Nitrobacter winogradskyi Nb-255: one gene and its partner. The protein of the gene in region 2 interacts with the protein of the main gene of each other region in a pairwise test. Links are inferred from orthologs where the notes say so. Each region holds a gene or a part of one and is shown on either strand. Other genes may lie near its edges.

What was found. The genes of interacting proteins can lie anywhere in the genome.
Region 1: the proteins of cysE (region 2) and cysK interact in binary tests that used the Escherichia coli proteins (3 or more experiments, as listed by UniProt). The link is inferred for Nitrobacter winogradskyi Nb-255 from one-to-one orthologs.

What each region holds. Positions count from the first base shown.
Region 1 is NC_007406.1:1,962,541-1,970,112, forward strand. What follows is about bases 2,313-5,277. They hold cysK (cysteine synthase A), read right to left. Parts: upstream 4,302-5,277; coding sequence 3,324-4,301; downstream 2,313-3,323. Other genes in these bases: NWI_RS16965 (hypothetical protein), read left to right, coding at 2,313-2,491; NWI_RS09360 (hypothetical protein), read left to right, coding at 2,509-3,006; NWI_RS18245 (hypothetical protein), read left to right, coding at 4,535-4,750; tgt (tRNA guanosine(34) transglycosylase Tgt), read right to left, coding at 4,778-5,277. Also shown: NWI_RS09350 (twin transmembrane helix small protein), read left to right, coding at 177-377; NWI_RS09355 (PcfJ domain-containing protein), read right to left, coding at 589-1,734; more of NWI_RS16965, read left to right, coding at 2,141-2,312; more of tgt, read right to left, coding at 5,278-5,911; tRNA preQ1(34) S-adenosylmethionine ribosyltransferase-isomerase QueA, read right to left, coding at 5,908-6,990; NWI_RS09385 (peptidylprolyl isomerase), read right to left, coding at 7,328-7,572.
Region 2 is NC_007406.1:2,369,675-2,377,275, reverse strand. What follows is about bases 2,577-5,570. They hold cysE (serine O-acetyltransferase), read left to right. Parts: upstream 2,577-3,655; coding sequence 3,656-4,486; downstream 4,487-5,570. Other genes in these bases: NWI_RS11340 (hypothetical protein), read right to left, coding at 4,815-5,531; NWI_RS11345 (DUF3126 family protein), read left to right, coding at 4,586-4,804; NWI_RS11355 (hypothetical protein), read right to left, coding at 2,577-3,396. Also shown: NWI_RS11360 (alpha/beta fold hydrolase), read left to right, coding at 1,322-2,074; more of NWI_RS11355, read right to left, coding at 2,032-2,576; NWI_RS11335 (DUF6949 family protein), read left to right, coding at 5,734-6,063; NWI_RS11330 (gamma carbonic anhydrase family protein), read left to right, coding at 6,119-6,649; NWI_RS11325 (FKBP-type peptidyl-prolyl cis-trans isomerase), read left to right, coding at 6,749-7,213.

The sequences.
Region 1 (7,572 bases), 410 kb from region 2 along the record:
AAAAAGCGAGAGCCCGATCGCATCGGCGGCCTGTTTTCCAGCAGTTGGGCGACGCAAGCAGGCGGCACGCTAGGGCCTTTCTCGTCGAGAAGAAGCCACCCTTCCGCTGGAACCCCTCCCCTCCCGCGCAGTTAGCCAGACTGATCAAACCAGCAGCACGAGACTGAGACATCGGAATGACAGAATTCCTGCGTCAGGTTTTGGTGCCGATCGCGGTGGCATCGGTCGCGGCGGTGCTGATACTTGGCCTCGTCAACATGATACGCGGCGGCAATCCCTGGCGCTCGCAATACCTGATGCAAACGCGGGTTGTGTTGCAGTTCGTCGCGATCGTTATGGTCATGATGGCCGTTTGGTCGATGATGGGCCGGCAATAGATCGTTCACGCCCTCGGGAACCATATGCCTCTCGGCGCATTGCCCGTGCCGGACGGCCCTTGGCCGGGTACCGTCCGACTTCACTCGATCTGGCCCGCCTCCCCTCGGATGGCGGGCCCTTTGTGATTTATCAGGATGTGATTTATCCCGGATTCAGGCCCGTTCAATAAACACGCCATCGGAACGAACAACCCCGATCGGCACTAACCGCTCAACTGGCGGCTGCGGTATCCTCGTTCAGGCCCAAGATAAACGCCTGTATCACTTTCTCAACGTCCGGCGAGACGTCGGCATTGCACGGCCCCTTGGTCTGGATAAGCTTGTAAGGCGAACGCTTGCGGGCGGGCAGCTGAAGAAACTCACCCGACGCAAGCAGGAATCCTGACTTGCTGATCTCGAAGGTCGCGACGCGCTGGCTGTCCTTGCGCACCGAAAAAATCCGGCTGAACCCGCGTATGACATTTCCCGCGTAGCTCGCCACGCAATGATGCATGTCCGCGCCCTCGGCATGAAGCGCCGCGCCTGACTGAAGCGCTACAATTTCGTACCCATCGATGATCCTCCTGCGCGGGAGATCTCCATAATCGATGACATCGTTCCATCCGATCTTGTGGGTCAGAAGGTACGCCTTCTCGCTGCTGGCCCGTGCGAGTTCATCGTGCCACTCGATCGCCGCCCGGTACGCGCGCTCATAACTCCAGCGCCGATTGAACCCGTCGATATGAAAGGCCGCATAATCCGCAACGGCCGAAGCCTGATCCAGAAGGCCACCCGCCGCGCTCGCCCCGTGTTCGCCCATCGCGCGCACCGCCCATTCAAAGAGGGCCTTGGCGCTCTGCTGACGGCGGCACATCGTCTCGGACCACTCACCGAGCGCGCGCAACCAGTTGTGCTGCTTGCGGATCGCGGTGGGGATCGCCTGCGCCAGTGGCGAGGGCGGGATATCGCACAGGTTCTGAATGATCTGATATTCGGTCGGACCGGCGCGAAACGCCTGCCCCTTGAGCGCGCGTAACGGGCGGATAAGTCCATAGGACTTCAGAAGATCGCGCAATTTCGGGCGATCCTGGATGGCCGCGTGCCAGTCCTGCTGGACAAATTCCCGTTCGCTCGGACGGAAACATTCCATGCCCTGCGCCGCCGCGACGACAAGGACCGGAGCCTGCCTCAGATAGTCGATCGCGAACGGCTCGACCACGACCATGCTCACAGCGGCGATCGCAAGCGGCTTTACCGCGTACATACTCTCGGCTTCACGCGCGCAAGCCTGAACCCACGGCTCATCCCGCAGCAGACCCGTTGCCGCGAATTCGGGAGCCAGCCACTGCAGCAGGCCTCTCTGTGCATCATCCTTCATGCGAGGACCTTGAGCATCGCAACCAGAAGCCCCTGACCTTCCACTCGGCCTGCTGACCGGTCAAATATATTCTCTCCTTCAAAGCAACACCGTGGCCGCCGGTTGAGACAAGCCGGTATTTTTATAGATCAGTTTTTCCTCGCCGGATCTGGTTATTGATCAGGAGCCCCGAAATCGGATAAACTTGGAAAGGATAACACCGCAAACGTGGCGAGTTCCCGGAAGATTGTGGGATTTAGCTTGTAGTATGTTGAATTATTTAGTGATTTGCTAATATCGACCGAGTCGTTATCGGTGCGCAGAGTGATCCGGTGGAAGCCTATCGGCCTCCGGCCGGTCTTATCGCTAATTTCGGACACAATCTCCCGGAATAACGCGGCAAGCAAGAAAATCGAGGAACTTGTTCATGCACCGCGCTAACACTTATGCTATTCTTTTTTCAGGTGTTCTGAGTGCGGGCTTGGCTTCACCGGCGCTTGCCGGGAACACCTATGACGGGCTTTGGAATGTTAGGATCGTCACCAAGACGGGCAATTGCGACCCGGTGGCGCAGTATCCTCTGACGGTTATCAACGGCAAGGTAACAGCCGGAAATTCTGACATTACCGGCAGCGTCGGAAGCCAAGGCTACGTGAAGGTATCAATCCGTGGAGCTTACGCCAATGGGCAGCTCAACGGCAACGTCGGATCGGGTAAATGGAACGGAGCGTCCGGAGGAATTCCTTGTAGTGGCCGGTGGGAAGCTTCGCGTCAGTGAATAATGGGATGATACAAATGGGATTCGGGGGGATCATGTCTCGAGGATTGTCCGCCGCGTGCGCGTTAGGCGCCGTGGTGATGCTGTCGATGTCGACCAGCCTGGCGGGGGCTGGCCCGTTTGAAGGTTTGGCGGGGATCTGGACCGGACGTGGCACGATACAGCTCGAGGACGGATCGACCGAAAAGATTCGATGCAAAGCCACTTATGCGGTCAGCGGCGATGCTCAGGGCCTCAATCAGACCCTGCTCTGCGCCAGCGACAGCTACAAGTTCGAGCTCAAAAGCAACGTGCTCGCTCGCAACGGCGTTCTGTCTGGAGACTGGCGCGAGACCAGCCGCAATGTTGGCGGCACCCTCGAAGGCCGTGCCGGTAATGGCCAGTTCAACGTCGACGTCAGCGCTCCCGCATTTACCGCGAAGCTCAAACTGAAGACGAACGGCAACCGGCAGGACGTGGTCATCAGTTCCGACGGGCAGTTCAAGGGCGCCAGTATTTCTCTGTCGCGTTCCTGATCTCAGTCGCCATCTCAGCCCATAGCCTCGCTTCTGATCCAGAAGCGGGGCTATATTTGTTGTGCTGGAGCTTTTCGGCTTCTGATAGAATCAGAAGCGGGCTCCCTGAATTTTCTTCCCGCGAAACAGTGTCCATCCTCGGGTCTGGCCCGAGGACATGCTTCACTCGAAAACGCCCTAACTGGTTCCTCATGTGAACCGCACTCCATCCACGGGTCACGCCGGGGAATAGAATCTCGTTCACAAAGAACAACGCGTCAGATTAAGAAGATAAGATAGCATCCTTCACCGTCGCATGAAGTGGCGAAAGACTCTGGTCAGATTCCCTCGAACAGAGCCGTCGAAAGATATCGTTCCGAAAACGAGGGGACGACGGCGAGAATTGTTTTTCCTTCGCTTCCGGGCCTCCGGCCGATGGCAAGCGCCGCCGCAATAGCCGCGCCGGATGAAATTCCGCCTGGAATGCCTTCGCTGCGCGCCAGGGCACGGGCGGTTTCCAGCGCTGTGGCGCTATCGACCTTCACAATCTCGTCGATGGCGGAACGGTCCAGGATCTCGGGCACGAAACCCGCGCCGATCCCCTGAATCCTGTGCGGCGAATGCCGGCCGCCCGACAAGACCGCGCTCTCTTCGGGTTCGACGGCAACAATGCGCAGCGACGGCTTGCGGGGTTTCAGCGCCTGACCGATCCCCGTGATGGTGCCGCCGGTGCCGACGCCAGCCACGACCCAGTCAATATTCCCGCCGGTATCGTTCCAGATCTCTTCGGCCGTAGTGCGCCGGTGGACTTCCGGATTGGCGAGGTTCTTGAACTGTTGCGGCATCACAGCATGGGGAGTAGTGCGCACCAGTTCCTCGGCCATGGCGATCGACCCCTTCATGCCTTCGGCCGCCGGCGTCAGAACGATCTCCGCTCCCAGAAAAGCCAGCATCTTGCAGCGTTCCGTCGAAACCGATTCCGGCATCACCAGCTTCAGGCGGTAACCGCGCGAAGCCGCGACAAAGGCCAGCGCAATGCCGGTGTTTCCCGAAGTCGGTTCAATCAAAACAGTGTCTGCATTGATCTTGCCGGCTTCCTCCATCGCCTGGATCATCGCCGCGCCGATACGATCCTTCACGCTGGTGGCCGGATTAAAGTATTCCAGTTTGGCCAGAATGGTCGCACTCACGCCGTGCTGCTGCGGCAACCTGCGCAGGCGAACGATGGGAGTGTTTCCGACCGTATCGACAATGCTGTCGAACACACGACCCCGGCCGGCATGGTGCAGTGCATCGTTATTCGGCTTGGTATCCATGTCAGCGTCCTTCAGTCATGGGTTGAATGCTTATCCTCGGAACACAGCCAGCGTGTCGGCCAGGCGCGGCGGCAAAAACTCATCGCGCCAAAAAAACAGATCAGGAAACCGCGCCGATAACCGAGCTTCGAACTGGAATTCGTAAAAGAAACGCATTTGTGTTGCGACATCGTCAAACGATGCGTGTACCGTACCTGAAAATCCAGTCTGATTAATCTCAAAAGGAGGTCACGATGCCAGCGATTGCTGAAGTCCGGTCGACCGCCCTGCTCCATTCCTCGTCTCATGGAAACGATCTTCCAGCGTGCCCGGTTTGCGCCGACTCGATGATTGCGGCGGAGGCATCCGCATACTTGCCGGACAATGTCATCGGACACTTGTGGAGTTGCGACACGTGCGGGTACGGCTTCGTCACCAAGCATGTCGTCCAACGGATCGCCTGCAACTGACATAATCTTTTTCTGCGCCGTCAGGCATCAGCGCGAGGCGATGTCGCCGCGCGCCCAGCCTTCGCGTGTCCGCTCCCTGAACTCCTGAAAGACTCCCCCGGCGATCGCCGAGCGCATCGCCTGCATGAGGCTTTGATAATAAGCGATGTTGATGCCTGAGAGCAGCATCGCGCCGAGTGTTTCGCCCGAGCGAACCAGATGGTGCAGATAGGCGCGGGAATAATCGCGCGCCGCTGGCCATGAACTCTCTTCATCGAGCGGACGCGGATCGTCGGCGTGACGCGCGTTGCGCAGGTTGATCTGACCGAAACGGGTGAAGGCCATGCCGTGGCGTCCGTTTCGTGTCGGCATGACGCAGTCGAACATATCGATGCCGCGCGCGACCGCTTCCAGCAGGTCGTGCGGCGTTCCCACGCCCATCAGATACCGCGGCCTTTCCATCGGCAACCACGGCGCGGCTTCTTCGATCATCGCGAGCATGGTGGCCTGAGGTTCGCCGACCGCGAGACCGCCGATGGCGTAGCCGTGGAAACCGATCCCGGTCAGCCCGCACGCGCTCGTGCGCCGCAGTTCCGGGATGTCCCCACCCTGAACGATGCCGAACAGCATGTTGGCGGCGGGGGCACCCTCGAAGGCGCGCCTGCTGCGCTCGGCCCAGCGCAGCGAGAGCTGCATGGCGCGCTCGATGTCTCCACGTTCCGCCGGCAAACGCACGCATTCGTCGAGTTGCATCGCGATGTCGGAGCCGAGCAGACGCTGCACCTCGATCGCGCGTTCCGGCGTGAGCTCGATCGCGGTGCCGTCGATATGGGATCGAAACGTCACGCCCTGCTCTTTCACCTTACGCAACTGCGCCAGCGACATCACCTGGAAGCCGCCGGAATCGGTCAGCATGGGTCCACCCCACCTGGTGAATTTTTGCAGGCCGCCGAGTTCGTGGATCCGCTCGGCGCCGGGCCTCAGCATCAGGTGATAGGTGTTGCCGAGCACGATGTCGGCTCCGGCATCGCGCACGTCCTGCCATTGCAGGCCCTTCATCGCGCCCTGCGTGCCGACCGGCATGAACGCCGGCGTTCGCACCGTTCCGTGAGCCGTGGTGAGAAGCCCGGTGCGAGCGTCGCCGTCGCGCCCGAGAAGCTCGAAATGGTTGGCGAGACTCATGCGCCCGCCCGTTCCGGAAACAGCAGACAGGCGTCCCCATAGGAATAGAACCGGTAACCCGCCGAGATAGCATGAGCATAGGCCTGTTTCATGGTTTCAAGACCGCTGAAGGCGGAGACCAGCATGAACAGCGTCGATCGCGGCAGATGAAAATTCGTCATCAGGATATCGACCGCGCGGAAGCGATGGCCGGGCGTGATGAATATCGCGGTCTCCCCGGTAAACGGCTTGATCCGTCCGTCATCGTCGGCCGCGCTTTCCAAAAGCCGAAGCGATGTCGTACCAACCGCGACGATCCGGCCACCGCGCGATCGCGCCGCGTTCAACGCGTCGGCGGTCTCCGTAGATATCGCGCCCCATTCCGAATGCATCCGGTGACCGGCGGTGTCATCGACCTTTACCGGAAGAAACGTACCCGCCCCGACATGCAGGGTGATCCGATGAAGGCCCACGCCACGACCACGCAGCGCCGTTTCGATCTCCGGCGTGAAATGCAGACCCGCGGTCGGCGCCGCGACCGCGCCCTCATGAGTCGCGAACATGGTCTGATAATCTGAGGCATCGCGATCGTCGGGCGCGCGCTTTGACGCAATGTAGGGCGGCAGCGGCGTTGAGCCCAGCTCGGCAATGGCCTGATCCAGCATCGGCCCGTGAAACGAGAAGGCGAACGTCACTTCGCCCTCCTCGCCCTTGCTTTCGACCCGCGCGTCGAGATGTCCCAGGAAGCACACCCGTCCCTCGTTGCCTAAACGAACGATGTCTCCCGCCATGAGCTTCCTGGCGGGCCTGACCAATGCGCTCCAGCGAGAACCGTCGAGGCGCTTGATCAGCGTCGCGTCTATCCTCGGTTCCGCCTCGCGCCCGATTCGGCGGCCATGCAACTGAGCGGCGATGACCCGCGTATCATTTACGACGAGCTGGTCACCTGGCCGCAGCCATTCCGGAAGATCGCTCACTTGCTGGTCGCGCACGCCGGATCCGGGCTGCACCACGAGCATCCGCGCGGAATCGCGCGGGCTCGCCGGACGCAGCGCAATGCTCCCGGCCGGCAGTTCGAAATCGAAGAGATCGGTTCGCATGGAATGATCAAGCTATGGCGTTTTCACTGGCCCCGCCGGCTCGAAACGTCAATGGCCGGAACACATCCGGCCATTGCGCGTCGGTCTGAAGAATCGGAACAGCGCCTTGTAGCGTTTTCGAGCGAAGCATGTCCTCGGGCCACACCCGAGGACGAAATGCCGCTCGCGTGAAGAAAACGCGTCAAAACAGTAATCCAGAGCCCCGCTTCCGATTCAATCAGAAGCGAACCTGCTCTAGAGCATGATCCGATCAAGTTGAATCGGGCCATGCTCCAGAAATGGTTGTCTGGTCGCATTTTCTTGCGGCGAACCGGTATCCACTTCGCCGGAAAATGCTCTAGGCCGCGTCCGCCGCTATCCTGGCCTTGACGATCTTGTCGGGATTTTGCACCGGCTCGCCGCGCTTGATCTTGTCGACATTCTCCATGCCTTCGATCACCTTGCCCCAGACGGTGTACTGGCCGTCCAGGAAGGATGCATTGTCGAAGCAGATGAAGAACTGGCTGTCGCCCGAATCCGGGCTTTGCGCCCGCGCCATGGACGCGGTGCCGCGCACATGCGGCTCCCTGTTGAACTCAGCCT
Region 2 (7,601 bases):
CGTTCACCTAGAAAATCTGCCGTTTCGTTAGCCATGCAGTTCGACACAATCCTTTCGTTCAAGGGAACCCCTTTTTTGGTGGGACAAGCTGTGCTTGAAAAACGGCATACCACCTTGGGCGTGCAACGAAGGCGCGCCGCGATCGGGATTTTCAATGAGCGAGCGGCGAACGGGCAGCGCGATGACGGCGGCGGCAATCTGCGCGGCGGCGTTCGCCGTGCTGGCGCCACGCGCCACGGATGCCGGAGCCGTTCTGGTTGCCCAGGATGACCCCGTCCGGCTCGCAGATCTTCAGCTTGAATCCGTTCTTCGAAACGATCCTGCGCTGATCGGGCGCAACATCGAGGCGGCGCTGGCGTCGCAGGATCCGGACCTTGCGGGTAGTTTCGTCGATCTTGCGGAAGCCAGGGGGATATCGATCCCCGGCGATTTGACTCAACGCGTCACCGAGGCCGCCGAGGAAGAGAATTCCACCAAGGGCGTCGCAAAGAGATTCTTTTCCGGGCTGGTCACGGGCAATGCCGTCGATGGAGCCAGTCTTTCGGGCACGCTCGCCGGCGATCTTTGCGTATTCGGTGATGTCCGGGACATCGTGCGGGAGGGAAGCCATCTGGCGAAGGGCGAGGATACCGATCGGCTGTTGCTGGGGCTTGCTGTCGCGGGCGTCGCCGTGACCGGCGCCACCTTCGCGACCGTTGGCAGCGCGGCGCCGGCCCGGGTCGGGCTTACCCTGGTCAAGGATGCCCGCAAGGCCGGGCGGCTCGGTGAGGGCCTGAGCCGGTGGGCAGGTCGTTCGGCGCGCGAGATGGTGGATATGCGGCAACTGCAAAAGGCCTTTGCGGCGGGGTCGCTGGCGCAACCGCGCGGACGGCGGTCGCCATCAAGGCCGCGGTTCGCGCAGAGAAAGCCGGCGGACTGGTGCGGCTCGCCAAGGATGTCGGCCGCATCAGCGAGAAGACTGGGACGCGCGGTGCGTTCGACGTTCTGCGGATCGCTCAGGGGCCGAAAGATGTGGCGCGCGCCGCCCGCCTTGCAAAAGCCAAAGGCGGACAGACCCGCGCGATCATCAAGATCCTGGGACGAGGGGCGCTGCTGCTCACCGCCGGTGCATTCAATCTTACGATGTGGGTGTTCAGCGCCGCGCTGGCGCTGTTCGGTTTCCTGTCATCGATCAGGGCCGCGACCGAGCGCCTGACGCTCTCATCGCTGCAACGTTCAAGGGCCAGGCGTCAGCGCCGACTTTCCGCGGTGTCGTCGCCGGCGTAATCGTCCAACCGATCGTTGCTGGCCATCCCGTCTCCACCCAATCACGGAAGCGCTGATGCCGAGCTTTCATCACGGCGAAGTTGAAGTCTCCTACCTCGACGAGGGCGAGGGCGATCCCGTCGTTCTCGTGCACGGCTTTGCGTCGAGCAAGAATGTGAACTGGGTGTATCCGACCTGGGTGTCGGAATTGCGCAAGAACGGATTCCGGGTCATCGCTCTCGACAATCGCGGCCATGGCGATTCCACCAAGCTCTACGATCCGGAAGACTATCACATCGGCACGATGGCGAGCGACGTCACAGCGCTGATGGATCATCTTGGCGTCGCGCGCGCCGATGTCATGGGGTATTCGCTTGGGGCCAGGATCATGGGAATCCTGGCCCATACAAGGCCCGAGCGGGTACGCTCCGGAATCTTCGGCGGGCTTGGCGTCGGCCTGATCGAGGGCGGCGGTCCCGGCGAAAGCGTGGCGAGGGCGCTGGAGGCAGCCTCGCTCGACGACGTTGCCGATCCCTTCGGCCGCACGTTCCGCGCATTCGCCGATCAAACCCGTTCAGACCGTCGTGCGCTGGCGGCCTGCCTGCGCGGATCACGGCGGCTGATGACGGAAGCGGAAGCCGCGAGCATCAGCGTGCCGACGCTGATCGCGGTCGGCAGCAAAGACGAAATCGCAGGCTCCGCGCAGGCGTTGGCGAAGATCATTCCCGGCGCGGAAGTGCTGGATATTCCGAACCGCGACCACATGCGGGCGGTGGGCGACAAGGTCTATAAGGACGGCGTGCTGAAGTTTTTGTCACGCCGGCCGTAAGGCGGATCATGGCGGTGGGCGAGAAATCGCGCCGCGGCGATCAGCACGACGAAGGTCGCGACCCAGACCATTCGCGCGCCGTAGCGGTCGTGGGGGCCTGATAAAACGCCGCAGATGAAGGCATTGCCGAGCAGCGCGACGGTGACCGTGACGGCTAGAAGATCGACGTCGTCAAGCCGCCGGCGCCACAGCGCGGCGAGGGCGATCGCGGCAAGCAACAGCATCGAGGCGAGTGCGACCGGGACGTGGATCCAGTTGATGGCCGTGAATTTCATATTCCAGTGCTGCTGCCGCGCGTCGCGCATGGTCTTCACTTGTTCCGGCAGATAGCGCTCGATGATGCCGTAGGTGTGCGGTATCCATCCGGTGTTGCCTTCGCCGGTGTCGACGCTCACCAGTTGCTCTGCCGTTGCTTCGACCGCGGCTTCGGCCTGCCAGAGCGGGTAGGCCACCAGCGCGTGCGTGGCGATGAACTCCATCTCCCCGTTCATGCCCTCGAAGCGGCCGAGCTTGTCGAATATGCTGTCGTTACCCCAAAGGAAGTCATCCGCCGTTGCCGGCAGTTGATCGCGATAGGGGCACAGCTTCAGCTTGATTTTGTCGCAGTGGTCGTTGAGATAGCGCGCCACGATACCGTCCTGCATCATCCGCCCGAACGATACGGCCGCGCCGCCGGGCGTCCAGGTAAGCTGACCCGTCAACGTGAAGTTGGCGGCCAGCAGCATGGCCGCGCCGGTCACGATGGTGAGGGAACCCTGGATCAGGCCTCCGGTCTGAAGCCTGGGGCCGAGCAACGGCTTGACGATCCATCCCGCGCAGCACAGGCCCAACAGAACACCGAACGTCGCCGTGTGGCTGGCCGCTGCGAAGGACGTAAACAGAAACAGCGAGATCCTCTCGGCGATCGAGAGCTTGCCGTTATGCGCAACGAGGATATAGAGCGTGAGCACCGCCAGCCCCGCGAAAATGTCGGTCAGCAGCATGCTGGCGAGCCAGGGTAGCGCCGTGGCGGCGATCAGGATCAGGGCGATCGTGAGAAGCCGCAATGGCTGCGCCATGTTGAGCACGCGCAGCGTCAAATGCAGGATCCACAGCGTCAGCAGCGCCTGGCATGCCAGGTTGATCCAGAAGTAGGAGCCCTGGCCCAAATGAAGATAGATGCCATACGCGTTCGAGCGGCTGATCTCGAGATGGCTCTCGTACCATCGCGCCAGATAGCCGCCGGTATCATGTTGAAGCAGCGGATAGCCGTTCCAGATCGCGGGGGCGAGCAGAAGAATGGGAATGATGACAGCCGCGATCCAGGCCCAAGGTGCTTCCATGGAGCGCCTGTATAGGACTCGGGTGGAAATGCGTGTTCCTCCGGTTGCGCGGCCCGCCGTTACGCCTATCCCGCCGTTACGCCTATTGAGTGTCCGGCGTAAATGCATAATTTGCTTGAGGTAAATCGATCCGCTCGGGAGATCCCCTGATCAAGGGTCCGGATCTTAAGCAGGCCGAATGAATATTCGCTGAACGGCAAGGACAACCACCTCGCGCCATGTTAAACTGCGAGGCAGAATTCAAGGTTTCGAGACGACCATGGCGATCCAGCACGTCAATCCGCAGAACCCCAAATTCGCTGCGCTCGATCCGATCTGGGATCGCGTCCGCAGCGAGGCCGAAGACATCGTTCGCCGCGAGCCTGAGCTGGCGGCCTTCATCTATTCGGCCGTTCTTCACCATGATCGGCTCGAGGCTGCGGTGGTGCATCGGGTCGCGGAGCGGCTCGACCATTCGGCCCTGTCAGGCGACCTGATCCGCCAGACCTTCGATGAGGCGCTTCGCGACGATCCCGACATCGGCAACGCGTTTCGCGCCGACCTGGTGGCGGTGTATGACCGGGACCCGGCAACGGCGCGGTTCATCGATCCGCTGCTCTATTTCAAGGGGTTCCAGGCCATTCAGACCCACCGCCTTGCGTACTGGCTCTTCCAGAAAGGCCGCAAGGATTTTGCCTATTACCTGCAAAGCCGTTCCTCGTCGGTGTTTCAGGTGGACATCAATCCGGCAGCCAGGATCGGCCGCGGCATTTTTCTCGATCATGCCACCGGGTTTGTGGTTGGCGAAACCGCCGTTATTGAAGATGACGTGTCGATCCTGCATGGCGTGACGCTCGGCGGCACCGGCAAGGAGAACGAGGACCGCCATCCGAAGATCCGTCACGGCGTCATGATCGGCGCGGGCGCGAAAATCCTGGGCAATATCGAGGTCGGACATTGCGCGCGCATCGCGGCCGGATCGGTCGTCGTGAAACCCGTGCCGCACAATGTCACCGTCGCCGGCGTTCCAGCCAGGACGATCGGTCCGGCCGGCTGCTCGGAGCCCTCGCGCACGATGAATCAGATGCTGAACGCGACACTCGAAACATGAGCTTGCCGAGGTTCTCCGGAGCATGAACCCGAAAAGTGGTTTCCACTTTTCGGGATCATGCTCTAGAAGCTCTGCGAACCCTTACATCTGGAGATTGTCGTGAACGTTCAGGAAGTCAGGAAACTCGACGCCTACCTCAAGCGCGTGTTCGGCAACGCCAAGATTCGGGTGGTGCCGCGTCCGAAGAAGGACGACTCGGCCGAGGTCTATATCGGCGAGGAGTTCATTGGCGTGCTGTTCGTCGATGACGAGGATGACGACCGCTCGTTTCAGTTTCAGATGGCCATCCTCGAGGAAGATCTGGCCGACGTTGGTTAACGATCTTGGGTTAACGATCTTGCCCCGGGCGCACTTGCTGCGCGAGCCGTTCCATCGCGCCGGCAACGTCGCGCCACCTGGTCAGCCATTGTCTCGGAAAACGGAACGTCAGGTCGGCATCGCCGATCCGGCGTTCGCTCAGGCACATGCCGGGCGTCATGGCCTCGCGCGTGCATCGCGTCACCAGCGCGGGTGACTGCGCGATAAACAGGTCCTCGCCGGCATATGGCGTTCCGTCGCGGAATGCGTGCATCGATAATCCGTCCTCGGCCTGCGCGCGGGCCGCATCCAGATAGCGCGGGTAGATTGTCCGCACGAGGGTGTCCGGCGCCAGAGAATCGTGATGGGCGGCAATCGACAGGAAGATGCGGTCCAACGCCCGCGGTTCATCTTCGGCGCTTTCGGCGGTGACACGTCTTGGCGCGTCGGGCGTGGCGAGCGAAGGATAGAGGAAACTCAGATCGATCCGCTCCTGCGGTCCGGAATGCCTCTGAACTTTCACGCGGAAGGCGCGCTCCGGCACATTGAACACGGTTTGCCCAATGCTGACCGGCAACCGTTTGTTGTCGTCAGGTGCTTTGGGAGTCCAGGTCGGCCACAACAGATAGGCGACCGCGGTGATCGAAGGCATCGCGATCACGGCGGCGGCGAGAAGCGGGGTCAGGTGATGGGCGCGAGATTTACGTGATCCGCGCGACCGACGCGGAGCGGACAGCAGCAAGGCCATGGGATGGACATTTCCGAGAGGACGAATCAGCCCGCGACTATGCCACGCAATGTGAAGTTTTCATGCGAGAGAGCGGAAGCACTCGCAGTTGCCACGCAACTCGCGGCGTGCGGCGCGTTAACCTTTTCTTAAGGATGAGGTGGCGGGTCAGGCGGCATTTTGCGAAGGGGGGGCGTCGTCGTCGTGAACGGATGCCCCTTTGATGTCGCCGAATGCGTTGAACTCCTTCTTCTCCCTGTGCATCGGGTTCGCCATCGCGGGCGCGCTTGCCAGCGGTTATCAGGCGTTGGTCAAACGGCCGGCCGGCTTCGGATTGCTGCAGCAGGGTGTCGTCGCCCGGGCGTTTGCCGCGGTGCCGTTCCTGGTCTTCGCGGCGCCCTTCATCATCATGCGCAATACACTTCGCGGACGACGCATTGAGCGCCGCCGTTTCGAGTTCGTCATGATGGCGACGGTTGTCGCGGGGTTCTGGAGCCTGATGTCCGGCACCTGCGTGGTTCTGACGCTGAAGGCGGTCGGACTGCTCGCCTGAGCGACGCCGTGGCATTGTCGCCTCTGGAGTGTTTTCGCTATAGCAGGAGACCGTCATGGCGACTTACGAACTCGATGGGCAGGGGCCGGATCTCCCTGAAAGCGGACGCTATTTCATCGCCGAAACCGCCGCGGTGATTGGCAGGGTCCGTCTGCGCGAGAATGCGAGCGTGTGGTTCGGCGCGGTGCTGCGCGGGGATCATGAGTGGATCGAGGTGGGAGCGGGTTCCAACGTTCAGGACGGCTGCACCTGCCACACTGACGAAGGGTTTCCTCTGACCATCGGCAGCGATTGTACCATTGGCCATAACGTTATTCTGCATGGCTGCACGATCGAGGATGGCGCGCTGATCGGCATGGGTTCGATCGTGATGAACGGTGCGCGGGTTGGTCGCGGCTGTATCGTCGGCGCCGGCGCGCTCATCACCGAAGGCAAGCAGTTCGCGGAGTATTCCCTCATCGTCGGCGCGCCGGCGCGCGTGATCCGCACGCTTGAGCCTTCCGAGATCGAGACGACGGGAGGCGGCGCGAAGGCCTACGCCGCGAACGGCCAGCGTTTCCAAAAAGGCCTGAAGCGAACAGGCTGACCCGGTGGAACCTCAACGCTGGGGGTCGCAAAAAGCCGTGGTCGTGGCGTATCTCTTGGGTTAGATGTGGACACCGGTAACAGGCTGGAGAACGTAGCGATGCGGATGCTTCGACATGCGGGCGTTTTGGCGTTTGTTCTCGCGATTGCGTCCGGCGGCGTTATTCTGATCGAGGCCTCGGCTACAGCAGCGGCCCAAACCGCGGAGAAAACCATGACGACAGCATCGGGTTTGCAGATCACGGACACCAAGGTCGGGGATGGTCCGTTGCCCCAGCCGGGCCAGATCTGCATCATGCATTACACCGGCTGGCTCTACGAGAACGGACAGAAGGGCAAGAAATTCGACAGTTCGGTGGATCGCAACGAACCCTTCGAGTTTCCGATCGGCAAGCGTCGCGTGATCGCAGGTTGGGACGAAGGCGTCGCGACGATGAAGGTCGGCGGCAAGCGTACGCTGATCATTCCGCCGGAACTGGGTTACGGCGCGCGCGGCGCCGGCGGCGTCATTCCGCCCAATGCGACGTTGATTTTTGACGTCGAGTTGCTTGGTCTGAAAGGTTGAGATGCTGGCAGCCGGCTGCTTCATAGGTAGCGCGCTGATCGGCTCCAGAGCGGGAAGAGACAAGGTGCGGCGCGGTTTTCCGGCCGCGTTCCGCTTCTCAAAAATACTGAAGGCGATACGTTCATGACCCTGGATCGATTCGATCCAGGGCCATCATGATCTCGAGCATTTCGCTTCTGATTGAATCAGAAGCGAAGCTTTGGATTGTTGTTTGGCGCGTTTTCTTCACGCGAGCCGCTATCCATTCTCGGGGCAACCCGAGGACATGCTTCGCCCGAAAACGCTATAGTCCTCGTCAGCTTTCCCAAAAAGGGTGCGGCCAGCCTCTTGGGGGAAGGCTGGCCGCGCGCGAGCCGGTCTGGGGACGGGGAGGGGTATGACCGGGTCG